2 regions of the Pediococcus sp. AC40 genome follow, and region 2 is predicted to be linked to the other one. Evidence: a T-box and tRNA genes for the amino acid it is inferred to sense, from the RefSeq annotation. Region 2 holds a T-box; the other holds one or more tRNA genes.
What was found. A T-box is a leader RNA that pairs with one kind of tRNA and senses whether it is charged. The one in region 2 lies ahead of tyrS (tyrosine--tRNA ligase), so its partner is inferred to be a tRNA-Tyr.

Region 1: it has a tRNA-Tyr gene. The T-box ahead of tyrS (tyrosine--tRNA ligase) is inferred to sense a tRNA for this amino acid. The anticodon was not compared.

What each region holds. Positions count from the first base shown of each region.
Region 1 is NZ_CP127012.1:1,658,650-1,667,491, forward strand. Features, by position in the region: gene NL111_RS08240 (WecB/TagA/CpsF family glycosyltransferase) at 1-356, shown strand, start outside; gene NL111_RS08245 (GntR family transcriptional regulator) at 465-1,166, opposite strand; gene nagA (N-acetylglucosamine-6-phosphate deacetylase) at 1,194-2,336, opposite strand; gene proC (pyrroline-5-carboxylate reductase) at 2,404-3,192, opposite strand; gene adhP (alcohol dehydrogenase AdhP) at 3,598-4,614, opposite strand; tRNA gene NL111_RS08265 (tRNA-Gln) at 4,847-4,918, opposite strand; tRNA gene NL111_RS08270 (tRNA-Tyr) at 4,922-5,007, opposite strand; gene NL111_RS08275 (metallophosphoesterase) at 5,095-5,895, opposite strand; gene NL111_RS08280 (peptide MFS transporter) at 5,994-7,460, opposite strand; tRNA gene NL111_RS08285 (tRNA-Thr) at 7,571-7,643, opposite strand; tRNA gene NL111_RS08290 (tRNA-Asn) at 7,705-7,777, opposite strand; rRNA gene rrf (5S ribosomal RNA) at 7,784-7,900, opposite strand; rRNA gene NL111_RS08300 (23S ribosomal RNA) at 7,996-8,842, opposite strand, start outside.
Region 2 is NZ_CP127012.1:213,446-222,287, reverse strand. Features, by position in the region: rRNA gene NL111_RS01005 (16S ribosomal RNA) at 1-738, opposite strand, end outside; gene NL111_RS01000 (MFS transporter) at 1,205-2,539, shown strand; gene tyrS (tyrosine--tRNA ligase) at 2,609-3,862, opposite strand; T-box leader at 3,926-4,124, opposite strand; gene pepV (dipeptidase PepV) at 4,166-5,566, opposite strand; gene NL111_RS00980 (SDR family oxidoreductase) at 5,943-6,581, opposite strand; gene NL111_RS00975 (hypothetical protein) at 6,691-7,158, opposite strand; gene celB (PTS cellobiose transporter subunit IIC) at 7,393-8,700, opposite strand.

The sequences.
Region 1 (8,842 bases), 590 kb from region 2:
TTAACCGCCAATATCCCCACGTGGAAGTCGCTGGCCATCATGATGGGTATTTTACCGATTTTGCTCCCATCCAAACTGAAATTGAGCAAACCCAGCCGGAAATGGTTTTTGTAGCCACCGGCTTCCCCAAACAAGAGGAGTTAATCCAAAAATATCGGCACCTCTCTCCCGCAATTTGGATGGGCATTGGGGGCAGTTTTGACGTCTTTGCTGGAGAAGTCAAGCGTGCTCCCGAATTTTGGCAAAAGCATAACCTAGAATGGCTATACCGTTTAATCAGCGATCCCCGCCGGATCAAACGCCAAATCGTGCTTCCCATCTTTATGGTTAAAGCGTGGTGGGCCAACCGCAAATAACGATGAACACAAAAAAACGAGGGTTAGCGTTCTTAAAAAGAACCTAATCCTCGTTTTTATGACTTTGGAATTAAGGGGTAACCCCCTTCTCAATTCCTCACCAATTATTTACCGATTTAAATAGAATTCAAACCGTTCTCCTACGTATTGCGTTCGTACGTATTCAAACGGCGTACCATCTTGGGCGTACGAAACCTGATGAAGGCGTAAAATCGCTGCGCCCCGCTTAACGTCAAGGTATTCGGCAACCTTTTCGGAAGCTAACATCGCCGATACGGTTTGCTCAGCACGACCAATTACCAGTCCCGCACGCTCTTCCAAAGTGTTGTACAACGACTTGGTTACTTCGGATTTACTAAAGTTAGTAACTAACTTTTCTGGGATGGTCGCCGTTTCGTAACAGATCGGTACCCCATCCGCATACCGGATCCGTTCCATTCGGAGTACTAAATCTCCATCCGCTAACTTTAATTTTTCAATTTCACTTAACGATGGCTCACTAGTATGGTAGGAAATTGTCTTGCTCGATGGTTTCTTACCCTGGGCTTCCGTCAATTCCGTAAAGCTGGTTACTCCAGAAACTTTTTCTTGGACCTTTTGACTAGCAACGTACGTCCCCGAACCCACCTTACGTTCTAAAATCCCTTCATCAACCAAAGTTGAAATCGCTTGGCGTAAAGTCATTCGGCTAACTTTAAAATGGTTTGACAGTTCCCGTTCGGCGGGAATCCGCTCACCAACTTTCCATTTTCCTGCTTCAATTGCCTTTTTGATTTCATTATGAATCTGAATATATACCGGTGAATTCATGATTGTACTCCTACTTGTTTTTAACTATTAATCTTCCTTAGCAAACTTTTTGCCGTAGCTGTAAGTTTCTAACTTGTTAAGGTCGCCGTCAAAGACGTTTAAATCAGCGTCCTTGCCAACTTCTAAGACTCCTTTAGAATCTAAGCCAAATTCACGAGCTTGGTTTACCGAACTCATTTGGACAGCTTCCGCAATTCCGCAACCAAAGAACTTCATGGCGTTCCGGAAAGCATCATCAAAAGATAGCACTGAACCTGCTAGCGTTCCGTCAGCTAGACGAGCTTGCTTGTCCTTTACGTAAACTTTTTGTCCGCCAAGTTCACTTTCTCCTTCGGCAATTCCCTTGGCACGCATTGAGTCAGTAACCAATTCAATGCGTTCTGGTCCCTTAACTTCATAAGCCAGTTTGAGCATGTCCGGAACGATGTGGAAACCGTCGCAAATTAATTCAGCATAGATGTTGTCTTCCAACATTACGTGGCCGGTAACTCCTGGTTCACGATGCTTAAATTCACGTTGAGCATTGTATAAGTGAGTTGCGTGGGTAACCGTGCTATTTAGCAATTGTGCACGGGTAGCGTTGGAATGTCCTACTGAAGGAACAATTCCATGATCCAAGCAGTATGCTTCAAATGCATCGGAGCCTGCGTGTTCAGGGGCGATCGTAATTAATTTTACCCGACCGCCTGAAAGCTCGTTCCACTTGCCAAGTAATGCTGCGTCCGGGTCCTTAATGTACTCTTCTGGTTGAGCTCCCTTGTACTTCGCCGAAATGAAGGGACCTTCCAAATGAACCCCTTGGATAACGGGATTTTCTTCCGCAGCCTTGGCCACTCCGCGCATTGATTTTTCAATGTTTTCGTTAGATTGAGTCATTGTGGTACAAAAGAAGCTGGTAACTCCTTCGTTGACTACCGCTTGGTTTACCATTTCGTTGATTTGTTCTGGATCGCCATCCATCGCATCAAAGCCGTAACCACCGTGGGTATGTACGTCAATGAACCCTGGAACAATAATCTTGCCCCCTGCGTAATAAACTTCGTCGTCACCCTGTGCCTTATATTCACTCATTGGCCCAACTGCTTCGATGGTCTTACCAAACCGAATGTAGCCGTCTTCGATCTTTTCGAGGCCCGTATAAATTGTCGCATGTCGTAAAACTGTACTCATGAATTTTCCTCCTCTAAGTTAATCTAGCTTCATTATATATCGGTATAGACCAAAAAACAAGATTACCTTAACCGTTTTCTTTTGCCACGGTTGCGTCGATTCCCTTAACTACGGCTGGGCTAAATCCAGCTTCTTCCATTGCTAATAAACCTGCGACGGTCGTCCCGCCTGGAGAAGAAACTTTATCAATCAATGCGTAAGGCACTTCATCACTATTGAGCACCATTTGCGCACTGCCTTGTACCATTTGCGCAGCAATCTTAGTGGCGTTAGCTTTAGTCAATCCGTACTTAACGCCCGCCCGGGAAAGCGCGTCAATAAATAGGTAAGCGTATGCTGGTGCGCTCCCCGCAAGTGCCGCGAAAATCGGAAAGTCATTTTCGGCAACTTCCATGGTTTTTCCGATCCGAGCAAATAACTCACCCCCCGCTTGGTACGGAGCTGCGTTAAGGTCGCCCGTGGCTTTGACCGCTGTCATTCCTTGCGCAATTTCAACGTTTACGTTTGGCATTACTCGCAAAATCGGTTGAGCAGTGCCTAAAACCGCTTGTAAGTCCGCTAAACTAACGCCAGAAGCAATTGAAACCACTAACTTTTCTTCAGTTAGTACCGGTTGAATTTCTTCAGCAACCCGCTTAATCACCGTGGGCTTAACTGCCAAAATAATTACGTCTGCCTGTTGGGCTACCGCCGTATTATCTGATACTGCGGTTAGTCCGTGTTGTTTTGCAAAAGTTTCGTAGTTTTGTGGGTGAGCGCTGTGGACCAAAATATCCTTACCAACGACATCTTTCTTTACTAATCCGCTAATAATTGCCTTGGCCATGTTTCCAACGCCAATAAATCCAAGTTTCATTTGTATTCCCTCGCTTTTCTGTTAATTATTTTAATTTTATCATTAAATCCCCGGGAATTATGTAATATTTTATGAAGGTTTAATACTTCTTGAGCAAATCCAACGCCCTTGCCAAAGTATCATGATGCCGTTAAAAACGTGACTGAAACTGAGAAAAAAATCATTCTAGAGCGCCGGTTTTTATAAAGTTCAAAGCCATTATGCTCCGCACAACCTAAAAACGACCGTTATGCCAAATTCAGGCATAATGGTCGAATTTCAGTTAATACTCAAAAACTAGCCGACTTTTTCAATCAGCCTTGATTTTTCATCCTTACGGGTCCTTAAAAGCTGGTCTTACCACTGCTTAATGTCTATCAGGCATTTTGGGACACTCCCGTATTTAAAGTTACGTGTCCGTCATCCTTATTTATGCATGTCCACAACCATCCGGCCTTCAATTTGTCCAGCTCGCATTTCATCGATGATGTCATTCACTTCATCCAAACGCCGAGTTTGAACAATAGGTTTAACTTGGCCATCCGCTGCAAACTGGAAGGCTTCCGCCAAGTCATTCCGGGTGCCGACTAAGGAACCAATTACTTGAATACCGTCTAATACAACTCGCGGAATTGATAAATCCATCGTGTCTACGGGTAGAGCTACGGCAACTAAAACGCCGCCTGCTTTTAGACAATCGGCCGCTGCGTTAAAGGCTGCCTTAGCTACCGCGGTCACCACCGCCGCCTGTGCTCCGCCGCACCGTTCCTGAATTATCTTCGCCGGATCTTCTTTGCTAGAATTGATTACCAAATCCGCACCCAGCTTTTGGGCCAGCGCCAATTTATCATCATTAATGTCTACCACCGCTAATTTAGCGTTAAACACATTCTTAGCGTACTGAATTGCCAGATTACCTAATCCACCAGCGCCAAACACCGTCAACCATTCTCCAGGACGAATTTTAGATTCCTTGATTGCTTTATAAGTAGTTACGCCGGCACAAGTAATTGAACTTGCCGCCACCGGATCCAGATTGTCCGGCACTTTCACCGCGTAATCCGCCACGACGATTGCCTGTTCTGCCATCGCTCCGTCAACCGTGTATCCGGCATTTTTAGCTTCCCGACAGAAAGTCTCTCGTCCAGTAGTACAATATTCGCAATGCCCGCAGCCTTCAAAGAACCAGGCGATGGAAACCCGATCTCCCACCTTTAAGCTGTGCACGTCAGCACCAATTTCGCGAACAATGCCAATTCCTTCGTGACCAATCACCCGTCCAGGTTGTTCGCCAAAGCCACCATTTGCCACGTGGAGGTCCGTATGGCATACCCCACAGTATTCTACGTCAACTAAGGCTTCATTGTCCCTAAGCGGCCGTAATTGCTTTTCTACAATATCAACGTACCCATCACTTTGATTCCTAACTACCGCTGCACGCATTTTAATTGCCTCCTTACTACATTAAAAGACTAGTTGCTCCATCTTCATTATAATACTAACGAGTATTTTGTGAAATCGTTTTCTAAGATCCGCAAAAAAAATCAAATTTACGATAACTACTTCGTCTTCTAATTAAAGAATGCTTATCAACTAGATAACCACTTTTACAGACAATTTAGCCATAAATGAACGCACAAAAAAACTCCACGTCATCGACATGGAGTTTAACTGATTGGGCTAGCTGGGTTCGAACCAGCGCATCACGGGATCAAAACCCGTTGCCTTACCACTTGGCTATAGCCCAATATGGTGGAAGGGAGTGGATTCGAACCACCGAACCCGAAGGAGCGGATTTACAGTCCGCCGCGTTTAGCCAGACTTCGCTACCCTTCCATATAAGTTGTCGTCTTATCTATCCGACTTAATTATAATAACTAATCTTGAAGAATTTTGCAAGCTTTTTTTGAAACTTTTTTAAATTTATTCAAGATCAATTATAAGTAATCGCTGAGTCCATTCAGTAATAAAATTATCCGAATTCCACTCGTTGATTCGTCTCTTATGATATCCGACTGAATTATTATAATATATCCCGCCAGCTGTTGCAAGAGGTTTATAGTGAAAATGTAGGTGTCCGGATAAAATAATTTTTGGCTGGTATTTTGCTAATAACTTTTCCATTCGGCGGCTCCCCATCATCCCGTTCGCCATGTTCCAAAAGCGGTAGTCATCAGTGTAGCGAATGTATTCGTGGCGCACTGCAAAATGGGTCATAAAAAGTACTGACTTAGATTGGGCTGCTTGAAGTTGTCGTTCCGTTTGTTGCAGTACGCGATCCATCCGTTCAATGTCGGAGATTGGCTGCTCAATCGCGGTATCTACCCAAAAAGTTTTTTTCCACCGCCAAAATTGCTCAGGAGTTTTATCTACGTTATCCGCAAAACTATAATCATACCAGCCGTTATTTCCAATGATGCGCCATTTGGTTCCCGGAACGTCATAAAATTGGTTGTGCAGGTACTGCGGGTGTTGCAGCTTTTCTAACCCAGCGTAATCAATGTCATTTAACATATCATGATTTCCCGCAATAAAGAACACCTTGGTCCGTGGCAAGCGGCGCTGTAATTTTTCCACGTATTCCTTACTACGGCTGAACTTATTAAATAAGTCTCCCGCAATCAAATAAATTCCCACGTGATTGTCTTTAAGGTATTGTGCTTGCGTTGCCAACGTTTGCTCAATATCAACCTTATTAATGTCCAAATGATTGTCACTAGTCATTGCTACTCTCAATACATTCGCCCCTACTCGTTTGACTTATCCTAAATAAAAAAGATGAACTAAGCATAACCTAGTTCATCTTGTAAATTCAAATTTTATTAACGAATCCCTTGCATCTTCTTGCTGATCCATGGTGAAAGTAACCATAAAGCAACCGCAAAGATAATCGTAATGATTCCGGTCCAAATGAAGTAGCTAACTTCATGACCAGGATAAAGCTTAACCAGCTGTGCGTTAATCGCTTGTCCAGCGGCATCTGCCAAGAACCACATACTCATCATTTGTGAAGCAAACGCTGCGGGAGCTAATTTGGTAGTTACGGATAATCCAATTGGTGAAATCAACATTTCCCCAATTTCAACGATTGCCCAGCTACCCACTAGCCAAAGGGCGTTAACTTTTCCATCAGTACCAAACATCAAGCCTGGTAACGCGATGAAGAGATATGAAATCCCGGTAAATACTAACCCATAGGTAAACTTCTTCGGTGACGAAGGTTGTTTTTTACCTAATTTAGTCCATAGCCAAGCAAAGATCGGGGTGTATAACATGATGAACAATGGGTTCAACGATTGGAAGTTAGCTGGCGTGATGTTAATCCATCCATAATGCAATTGGGTACGATCTGCAGCAAACAATGCCAATACAACTGAACCTTGTTCTTCAATTGCCCAGAATAAGGTTGCGGCGATAAAGAGTGGTACATAAGCCCACAAACGGGAACGTTCACCTTTAGAAACCTTGTTGCTAGTGAACATTAAAATGAAGTAAACCACCGGCGTAATAATAGCCACAATACTAATTAATAAAACAACGTTATCGATTGTAAGCACGTTGGCAATGAACATTACCAACAAGATTAAGGCGAGCACTACCACGCCGATAAGTACGCGTAAGCTAAACTTCTTAACTTCTTCTGGTTGAATTGGATCTGAAGGATAGAGGCTATCCTTATTTAAGTATTTTTTACCATCAAGATAATATTGCACCAGTCCGAAGAACATTCCAATTGCAGCTAACGAGAAGCCTGCGTGGAAACTGATTTGGAAACCAACCCACGAAACAATTAGCGGAGCCAGCAACGCGCCCAAATTAATACCAAAAACGAAAATACTAAAACCTGCGTCCCGCCTGGTATCCTCTACAGAGTAAAGCGAACCGACCATTTCAGAAACGTTGGGTTTCAACATCCCTGTACCGATAACGATTAGCGCAATTGACACAAGTAATGCCGCGCTACCGAATGGCAATGAAAGAGCAATGTGCCCAAACATGATTAAAACCCCGCCATAGAAAACGGTCTTCCGACTACCTAAAATACGATCACTGATAAAACCACCAGCGACACTAGCTAAATAAACTAACGACCCATAAATGGCCATAACTGAAGCAGCAGTAGCTTGGCTAAAACCTAGTCCACCTTGTGAAACTGCGTAATACATGTAATAAATTAATATTGCACGCATCCCGTAGTAACTGAACCGTTCCCACATTTCTGTGAAGAACAGGGTCATCAAACCACGCGGTTGACCAAGAAAAGCTGTATCTTTTTCTTGTGTATTCAATTTTATTTCCTCCATAATTCTCGCCTAATCAAAATAATACTTAAGGCTATAAACTTGGGACTATATATGAAAAAAACGCCTTAACTTTAACATTAAGGCGTATTCCATAATGCCGGCTAGGTGAGTCGAACACCTGACCTACGGTTTACGATACCGCCGCTCTACCAACTGAGCTAAGCCGGCATTGGCTTGGCTTTATAGCATAAAAGGATGCTAACAACTCGGTTAACATCCTTAAAGCTAACTCCGGCAGGCGGACTCGAACCGTCGACACCCTGATTAACAGTCAGATGCTCTACCAACTGAGCTATGCCGGAATAATCGCATGGCAACGTCCTACCCTCGCAGGGGGCGATCCCCCAACTACTCTTGGCGTTAAGAAGCTTGACTTCTGTGTTCGACATGGGAACAGGTATATCCTTCTCACTATCGTCACCACACTCTGTGCTAACTTACGTTATCACTTGAGAAAACTTTTGTCCTCTCAAAACTGAATAATATCTACATTTCTTTCGAGTTACTTGCCACGTTCTACTTGGTTAAGTCCTCGACCGATTAGTACTAGTCCGCTCCATGTATCGCTACACTTCCACTTCTAGCCTATCTACCTGATCATCTCTCAGGGGTCTTACTTGCCCGAAGGCAATGGGAAATCTCATCTTGAGGCGAGTTTCACACTTAGATGCTTTCAGCGTTTATCTCATCCACACATAGCTACCCAGCGATGCTCCTGGCGGAACAACTGGTACACCAGCGGTGTGTCCATCCCGGTCCTCTCGTACTAAGGACAGCTCCTCTCAAATTTCCTACGCCCGCGACGGATAGGGACCGAACTGTCTCACGACGTTCTGAACCCAGCTCGCGTACCGCTTTAATGGGCGAACAGCCCAACCCTTGGGACCGACTACAGCCCCAGGATGCGATGAGCCGACATCGAGGTGCCAAACCTCCCCGTCGATGTGAACTCTTGGGGGAGATAAGCCTGTTATCCCCAGGGTAGCTTTTATCCGTTGAGCGATGGCCCTTCCATACGGAACCACCGGATCACTAAGCCCGACTTTCGTCCCTGCTCGACCTGTCTGTCTCGCAGTCAAGCTCCCTTCTGCCTTTACACTCTGCGAATGATTTCCAACCATTCTGAGGGAACCTTTGGGCGCCTCCGTTACCTTTTAGGAGGCGACCGCCCCAGTCAAACTGCCCACCAGACACTGTCTCCCGCCACGATTAGTGGCGCGGGTTAGAGGGTTCATACAACGAGGGTAGTATCCCACTTGCGCCTCCTCCGAAACTAGCGTTCCGGATTCTACGGCTCCTACCTATCCTGTACAAGCTGTACAAACACTCAATATCAAGTTACAGTAAAGCTCCATGGGGTCTTTCCG
Region 2 (8,842 bases):
TCTACGCATTTCACCGCTACACATGGAGTTCCACTGTCCTCTTCTGCACTCAAGTCTCCCAGTTTCCAATGCACTTCTTCGGTTGAGCCGAAGGCTTTCACATTAGACTTAAAAGACCGCCTGCGCTCGCTTTACGCCCAATAAATCCGGATAACGCTTGCCACCTACGTATTACCGCGGCTGCTGGCACGTAGTTAGCCGTGGCTTTCTGGTTAAATACCGTCACTGGGTGAACAGTTACTCTCACCCACGTTCTTCTTTAACAACAGAGCTTTACGAGCCGAAACCCTTCTTCACTCACGCGGCGTTGCTCCATCAGACTTGCGTCCATTGTGGAAGATTCCCTACTGCTGCCTCCCGTAGGAGTCTGGGCCGTGTCTCAGTCCCAATGTGGCCGATTACCCTCTCAGGTCGGCTACGCATCATCGCCTTGGTGAGCCGTTACCTCACCAACTAGCTAATGCGCCGCGGGTCCATCCAGAAGTGATAGCAGAGCCATCTTTTAAAAGAAAACCAGGCGGTTTTCTCTGTTATACGGTATTAGCATCTGTTTCCAGGTGTTATCCCCTGCTTCTGGGCAGGTTACCCACGTGTTACTCACCCGTCCGCCACTCACTTCGTGTTAAAATCTCATTCAGTGCAAGCACCTCATAATCAATTAACGGAAGTTCGTTCGACTTGCATGTATTAGGCACGCCGCCAGCGTTCATCCTGAGCCAAGATCAAACTCTCATATTAAAATGATGAGTCTTTTTCAAGCTCATTAATTGTTTGTTTTTGCGAATTGACTTCGCATGTTTGTTCTCACTAAATCAATTTGATTTGCGAGTCCTCACACGATCGTTTGTCAAAATTTTGTTCAGTTTTCAAAGGTCTATCAGCGTTGTGTTATCAACGTTTATGTCGTTTAACACAACTTTTTAAGTATATCGTGAGGAGCAATTTATGTCAAGGATTAATTTCAATTAATTTGAAGAATCAATGACGTTGTCCCTCGCGACAACAGAAATATACTATACACTCATCTCCGCCACCCGTCAACACTTTTGTGACATTTATTTTAATTTTTGTACAAAAAGTTGGATAAAGCTGCACCAACCCCCGAATATGCTTCCTTAACCGTTGGTAATCCACCTTTACAGTCCGTCATTCGTGTTGTACTTTAGAACTGTTATAAACAAAAGCAAAGGAAGCGACTTATTTTATGACTCCATTATCTAAAAAAGCTTACCGTTGGTTCGTCGCCACGCTACTGCTTGGTACGTTTACCATGTCGATAAGTCAATCATCCCTGTCAACCGCTTATCCCACCTTCATGCATTACTTTAACTTACCGGCTAGCACGGTCGCCTGGCTCACTACCGGCTTTATGTTAATCATGTCGGTAGTGATGCCTCTTTCACCGTGGATGCTAAATAACCTTAATTTCAAACGGATGTACATTAGCTTATTGCTAATTTTCATTATCGGAACCTTCATCATTATTTTTGCGCCAAATTTCGCAATGATGATGGTCGGTCGTTTAATGGAAGGTTTCTCCGTTGGGGTACTATTTCCCACATACCAGTCGGTAATTTTGCAGATCACTCCTGAAGGACGACGGGGAGCCACCATGGGAACCGTTGGCCTAGTTATGGGTTCGGCCCTTGCAGTGGGACCGATTCTTTCCGGAGTAATTCTACAAATCTTTAATTGGCAGTCAATCTTCATCTTCTTTAACTGTCTATTAATCCTGGTCACCCTGCTAGCGTTCAAAACCATCGTTAGCCCCGTACAGCAAAGTCATTCCGAGTTAGATTTTGTTTCGGTGCTGCTTTCTTTAGGAATTATCGGCTTGCTATATTTTATCAATGAGATTAACCAACAGGGTTGGAACCTTTCACTCGCCATCATTTTAGCAATCTCGTTAGGAATGTTAGCCTGGTTCGTTATTCGTCAGTTCCACTTAACTAACCCGCTGCTTCACCTAGAAATTATGCGCATTAAAAATTTTGACCTTGGGGTTTTACTAACGGCGTTTGCGTACATGTCGTTGATTACCGTCACCATCGTCATGCCACTTTATTTCCAACAAGTTTTACACCTTTCGCCGTTTTGGTCGGGACTCGCACTAGTTCCCGCCGCGGCCCTTTTATCCTGGCTCAACCGGCAAAGTGGTAAATTAGCTGACCGGATCGGTTTTAAACCCGTTATGATCATCGGAATCGCCATCTTCATCGCGGGCTGGTCGTTAATGATCCTCAACGTCTTTTTAGAAAGTCTGGTAATTGCTATTTTGGCTACGATGGTGGTGGAGGCCGGAAACGCCTTTGTAATGATGCCTGCCACCACGCTCGGCGCCAATTCGTTGCCTGACCATTTAATTCCGCACGGTTCGTCCATCATTGCCACCGTTCGCCAGGTCCTGGGTTCAACGGCCGTGGTAATTGCCACCGTCATTTTAGGTACCGACAATTTCTTGGGCGTTTTTAGTTGTTTTCTACTATTAGAAATCTGCGCCCTCTTCTTAGCCTTTAAAATCAAAGACGTTCACAAGTAATGTCATACTTAACAAAAAAAGGTTCGCAACAACCTAACTTGGTTTGTTGCGAACCCTTTTTATCGTTAATTATTTTACCCGTGCTAAGAAATACTTCTTCTTACCGCGCCGAACGATCACGAATTTGCCATCAAAATGACTAGTTGGATCAATTTCAGCGTCCACATCCGTAATCTTTTCTCCATTAATTCGGATGGCACCGTTCTTAATGTCTTCCCGGGCTTGACGCCGAGATGGTTCAATTTTCGTGGTGTCGACCAACCACAAAACAATGTTTTCCTTCTTGTTTTCGACTTCCACACTTGGCATGTTCTTGAAACCTTGTTCGATTTCGCTTGCGGTGAGGTCCTTCACATCCCCAGAGAAAAGGGCTGCTGAAATATGTTGTGCTTCCTCTACCGCAGCCTTGCCGTGGACGAATTCCGTAACTTCTTCTGCCAAACGCCGTTGTGCTTCGCGTTTTTCAGGAGCTGTTTTAACCGTTTCTGCTAACCGTTCAATTTCTTCGTGGCTAAGGAAAGTAAAGTACTTCAAGAACTTCACCACGTCACGGTCGTCTTGGTTTAACCAGAATTGGTAGAATTCGTAAGGGGTCGTCTTTTCAGGATCAAGCCAAACGTTGCCGCCTTCTGATTTACCAAATTTCGTTCCATCCGCCTTTAGCAATAGCGGAATTGTCAAACCATAAACCTTGGCGTCCTGGCCTTCCATCCGGTGGATTAAATCAGTACCAGCTGTGATATTTCCCCATTGGTCACCACCACCAATTTGCAATTGCACGTCTTCGTGTTTGTATAAATGCAAGAAATCGACCGATTGCAAAATTTGGTACGTGAATTCGGTAAAGGAAATTCCGACTTCTAGGCGACTAGCTACGATATCCTTAGCTAACATTGTATTAACGTTGAATAATTTTCCGTAGTCGCGCAAGAAATCCAGCAAGGACATTTTTGAAAGCCAGTCGTAATTGTTCACAATTCGGAAATTATCTGTCCCAAAGAATTTAACCAATTGTTTCTTCAAGGCTTCTTCATTGTGGTGAACTTGTTCCATGGATTGGAGAACCCGTTCGGATTTTTTACCTGACGGATCCCCAATTGAACCCGTTCCGCCACCGATTAAGATTACCGGTTTGTGTCCGGCTTGTTGGAATCGTTTCAAAACCATGAACGGGATCAAGTGCCCAATGTGCATACTGTCCCCAGTTGGGTCAATTCCCGCATATAAACCGATTGATTTTTCTTCGGTTAATTTCTTAAGACCTTCTTCGTCGGTTTGCTGGTTGATTGCGCCCCGCCAATCTAATTCGTCAATAATGTTCATCAGTTAGTACCCTCCATTCTGTTATTAATCATCAATGGAATAAAAAACGCCCCCAATCAACTGATCAGGGACGAAAAATTCCGCGTTACCACCTTGAATTGAGTTATTACACTCCGCTCAACATCGATAACGAGATGATCCGTTCTTTTAAGCAGAAAGCTCCATAGTGTAATTCACCGAATGAGTCAGTCTGGTTTGCAGCTCCCACCAGATTTCTAATTGCTGAACCCATCCCGCTACTAGGCTACTTCATTGCTTCAATATCGCTGTTAATTTTACGGATAATTCAAACTAGTGTCAACCTTATTTAGCTAATTCATAAATTGCGTGAGCGTAGATTGCAGCTGCGTTGACAATGTCTTCAATTGCCATGTATTCGTTAGCTTGGTGCATAACGTTTTCCCGGCCAGGGAACTGCGCTCCAAAGGCAACTCCGCGTTCTAAAATCCGGCCATAGGTTCCCCCGCCGATTACCATTTCTTGTCCTGCTTCTCCGGTGTGTTCCGTGTAAATTTGAAGCAAAGTCTTTACCAACGGATCGTCAGCAGGAACGTAATGTGGTTCTTGTGCGTGACCATGTAAAGCAACTTTAGCCTCGAAATCAGCCAACGCTGCCGTCGCGCTCTTAATGATTTCATCCGTAGAGATGGATTGTGGGTAACGAATATTGATAATTACCGTACCAGCTTGTCCTGCTTGGTAGTCAAACAAGTCTGGTGAAACCGTCAAATCGCCCATTTGCGGGTCCACGGTATTAATCTTCAATTGGTGTCCCCGTGAATCTAGGTGCATTTTTTCTGCAATTAATTTAAGGTAATCGTTAGCCACTTTACGGTTCAAGAAGTCGGCTAAGAAAGTGGCCGCGTTCAAGCCTGCCTTGGGTTCCAAGGCGTGTGCGGACTTACCTACTAAGTCAAAGGTGATTTGCTGTCCGGCAACGTTCATTGCCCCGGTAAGGCCGTTTTCACTTAGGTATTCTTGGTATTCAGCTTGCCAAGCAGCTTCGTCCACGTCTGCTTTTGCTAAGACAACCGCCTTAGCTTCGCGAGGAATCATGTTGTCCTTGATTCCGCCCTTGAAAGATTGTAATTCAAAATCCCCAGTTGCTGATTGTGCGGGCACTTCAACTTCGAAAGAAGCAATCCCCTTTTCCCCGTTAATAATTGGGAATTCAGCATCTGGCGAAAAACCGAAGTCGGGTGTTTGCTCAGTTGCCAAATAACGGTCCATTCCGTACCAGTCGGACTCTTCGTCAGTTCCTAAAATCAAACGCACCTTCTTAGAAACTGGCAACTTAAGGTCCTTAATGATTTGTAACCCTAGGTAAGCAGCCAAAACGGGACCTTTATCATCGCTAACTCCCCGAGCATAAATTCGGCCATCTTTGACCACTGGCGCAAATGGGTCGGTATCCCAACCTTCACCAGCGGGAACTTCGTCAAGGTGTCCTAAAATACCTAAAATTTCTTTGCCATCGCCATATTCGACGTGACCTGCCACATTTTCAACGTTTTTGGTTGTAAATCCGTCTGCTTCGGCGAATTCTAACATCTTCAAAAGGGCTGCCTTAGGTCCCGGACCAAGCGGGGCATCCTTTTCGGCATGTTCTACATCGCGGGAACTGTCAATTTTCAACAATTCCATTAGACGTTCTAACATTTGATCTTTACGTTGCTCAACTTCTGCTTTCCAATCAATATTCATGGGCTAATACCACCTTTATATTTTTCATTAAAACTTGTCGTAACTATAGTATGAATTATACAGAATAACGTTCATCCGAGGCAAGAATTCCGCGAAACTTACCAACTAACCAAATCCAGCTGGCCATCTAAGGAGGCCGTTTGGATAGCCTTTAATTAATAAAATCAGCTCTTGGAAAAATTGTTGAACAACGTTTAGGGAGGTTGGCCTTTGTTTAAGAATCCCAATAGCTACTCGCTGCTTAACCAAAAATCGGCAACTATGCCAATTGAGGCATAATTGCCGATTTTCATTAACATTCACCAACTATCCGATCCTTATTCTCCTCGCTTCATTTCAAGTACTTCAGATCGGTCAGGTTAACAAACTTAAACTACTAATACCAGCTTGGTTTGTCACCATCGGTATTAGGTTTATTGACCCCGATGGAATGCTTAATTTCCGTATTGTTTTGAATTAAATCAACTACTACGTGTGCGATACTCTTTCGTGAAACTTCCGTTCCCTTGAAGTCTTCGCCCTTTTGAGTAAATTCGTATTCAATTTCATCGTGGTTAGTTAACCATGCTGGCCGAACCACCGTATAATCTAGGTCACTAGCTTCGATAACGTCCGCTGCTGACCGATACCGCGTGAGGTAGCTACCTAGCGTAGAATTATTCCATTCGCCAAATTTGCCCGGTACTTCGTCATAAATTCCTAACGTAGAAATCCAAACGAGGCGCTTAACGCCGGTTGCGTCCATCGCTTCAACGACCGCTTTTGCTTGATCGGCGATGTTATTACCTGCAAGGTTAGCGTAAACCGCATCAACTCCTTGCATAGCATCTTTCAATTGGTCAACGTTAGCCGCATCCCCGTCAATTACCGTTTCCCGGTCAGGATTAGATGGAGTGAGTCGCTTAGCATTCCGTAAGAAAAGCTTCAGCTCATCGTCGGTTTCTTCCATAAATTCCTTTTCTGCTAATTGAGCAATTTGCCCGTGTGCGCCTAAAACTAATACTTTTTTTGTCATTTTTATCAACCTCCACTATCGATTTTAACCGCTTACAAAAAATCAGCAAGTATTAGCACTTTTCGGTATAGGGTGAAAACCTTCAGCATTATATACATTTTATAGTGTTCTAGTGAAAGGCCACAAAGACTTGCCAAATGGAGATGACAGTACAAATCAGTATTACCAACAGGTCCCCGATGATGGTTTCCATTTCCATCAATGCAAACCGGTTTACGTCTCCATCTACGTGATCAGCACGCCGCCGGGATTTAATCGCAATCCAACAACCGTATGCGCCCAGTAGGCAAGCAAACGGCACCAAAAATAACGCATTTTTATTAATCATCCCACCAGTGGCCTTCAACGTAGCTGGCACCTCGTTTTGTAACATCGGTGCCGTGAGGAGCACAATCAGTAACGGAATAAAGGGCAACCAGCGCAACCAGTTAAACCGGTTTAACGCCGCATTTTGCATCCATCCGGGCAAGTCTTTAATCATTAGCCGGGGCTTACGCGCGTTGGCAATCACTTTCTGAGCATTTTGGGCGCGTTGCGTTCGTTGCTCAGAAGTCAATTTTTGCTTATGTTTACTCATTAAAATCAATCTCCCATCCCTAAATGAGGCGCTTTATCGCCTTCTTCACCATCATAAACCATTACATAATTTCATGCAGGCGGTTTCTAATTTGCGCACTAACCAGCACTCTCATTACATTAGTTAGTTGGTTTGGTTATTCGTAATAACGTTGTTTAACCAACCTTTGACAATTGCCATTTTTTATCAAAAAAATGCGACTAAACTTTACTCGTTTAGCCACATTTTTATTTTCTAAGCGTTCATTTCTGCGCGTTTTGCTTCTTCTTGTTGAAGAGCTTGACGGTCAGCAATCTTGAAGAATGGGTAGTAAACTAGTCCACCAATTGCTAGGTTAACTAATTGAATTACCGCACCCGAAATCTTACCAGTTGCCAAGTAACCAGAAATTAGTGGCGGAGTGGTCCATGGAACCGCAATTCCAAGTGGCTTAGCAACCAAACCGAACTTCATTGCGTAGTAAGTGGTTACTACCGAAATTAATGGAACAATAACGAACGGAATTGCCATTACCGGATTCAATACCATTGGAACCCCGAAGATGATCGGTTCATTGATGTTAAATAAACCAGGGATCGCGGTTAATTTACCAATGGCCCGGAAGTTTTCTGACTTCGCCAAGAACATTAGCATAAAGGCCAATGCTAAGGTTTCACCAGCACCACCAAAGTGAATGAAGTTATCCACGAATTGTTGGGTAACGATGTTTGGTAACGCCTTGTGTGCCTTCGCAGCGTCAGCGTTTTCCGCCATCTTACCTAACCAAACCGGCGCCATGATCCCACCAACTACGTTAGAACCATGAATACCGAATAGCCATAGGAAGACAACGAAGAATTCAGCAACTAACATTCCGAAGATTGATCCGCCAACCGCGTTCAATGGTTGCGAAACGATTACCGTGATTACGTTTGGAATCGTCTTAAAGTCGGTAAAGCTAACCAAAAGCCGTAATAGCCACATTCCTAAAATAATTACAAATCCAGGAATCAATGATGAAAAGGCGTGACCTACAGCAGGCGGAACCGTGTCTGGCATCTTAAATTGCCAATCCTTATGAATCATCCAAACGAAGGCGTCGGTTACGAATAGGCCAATCAGCAAAGCTTCAAACAAGCCCATTGAACCTAATTGAGTTAACGGAACCCAAACCGCTCCCGCTTTATCGACATTTAATGGAATCGTTAACATAAATGCCGCTAAGGAAACCATACTTGCCGAAATGGCGTCGATTCCATCGTAAGACTTCGCTAATTCAAACGAAATCCCGATTACCGCTACCATCCCGATAATACTAAACGTTGCGTTGGTAGCCCAGCCGACCGTATCTTGCCAACCGGCACCAAACAAACTCGTCATCATGTTTAAATAAGCTGGAATTGGAAATTGACTAATAATCATAAACACTGAACCAATAATGATCAGTGGCATAACTAAGGCAAATCCATCCCGCAATGCTACCAAGTGACGAGAAGATGCTACTTTACTTGCCAAAGGCATTAGCTTTTCAGCAAATCCATTGGTTTTATTGTTGTCACCCATTACAACAACCTCCTTATAAATAAATTTGCCGGCATCCCAATAATCAAACGTGCAAAATAAGTGATATACCCTTGTAATACCGGCCAAAGCGTTGAAATCGCTTTCACAAGTTCATATTAACATTTGTACCTACAAATTAAAA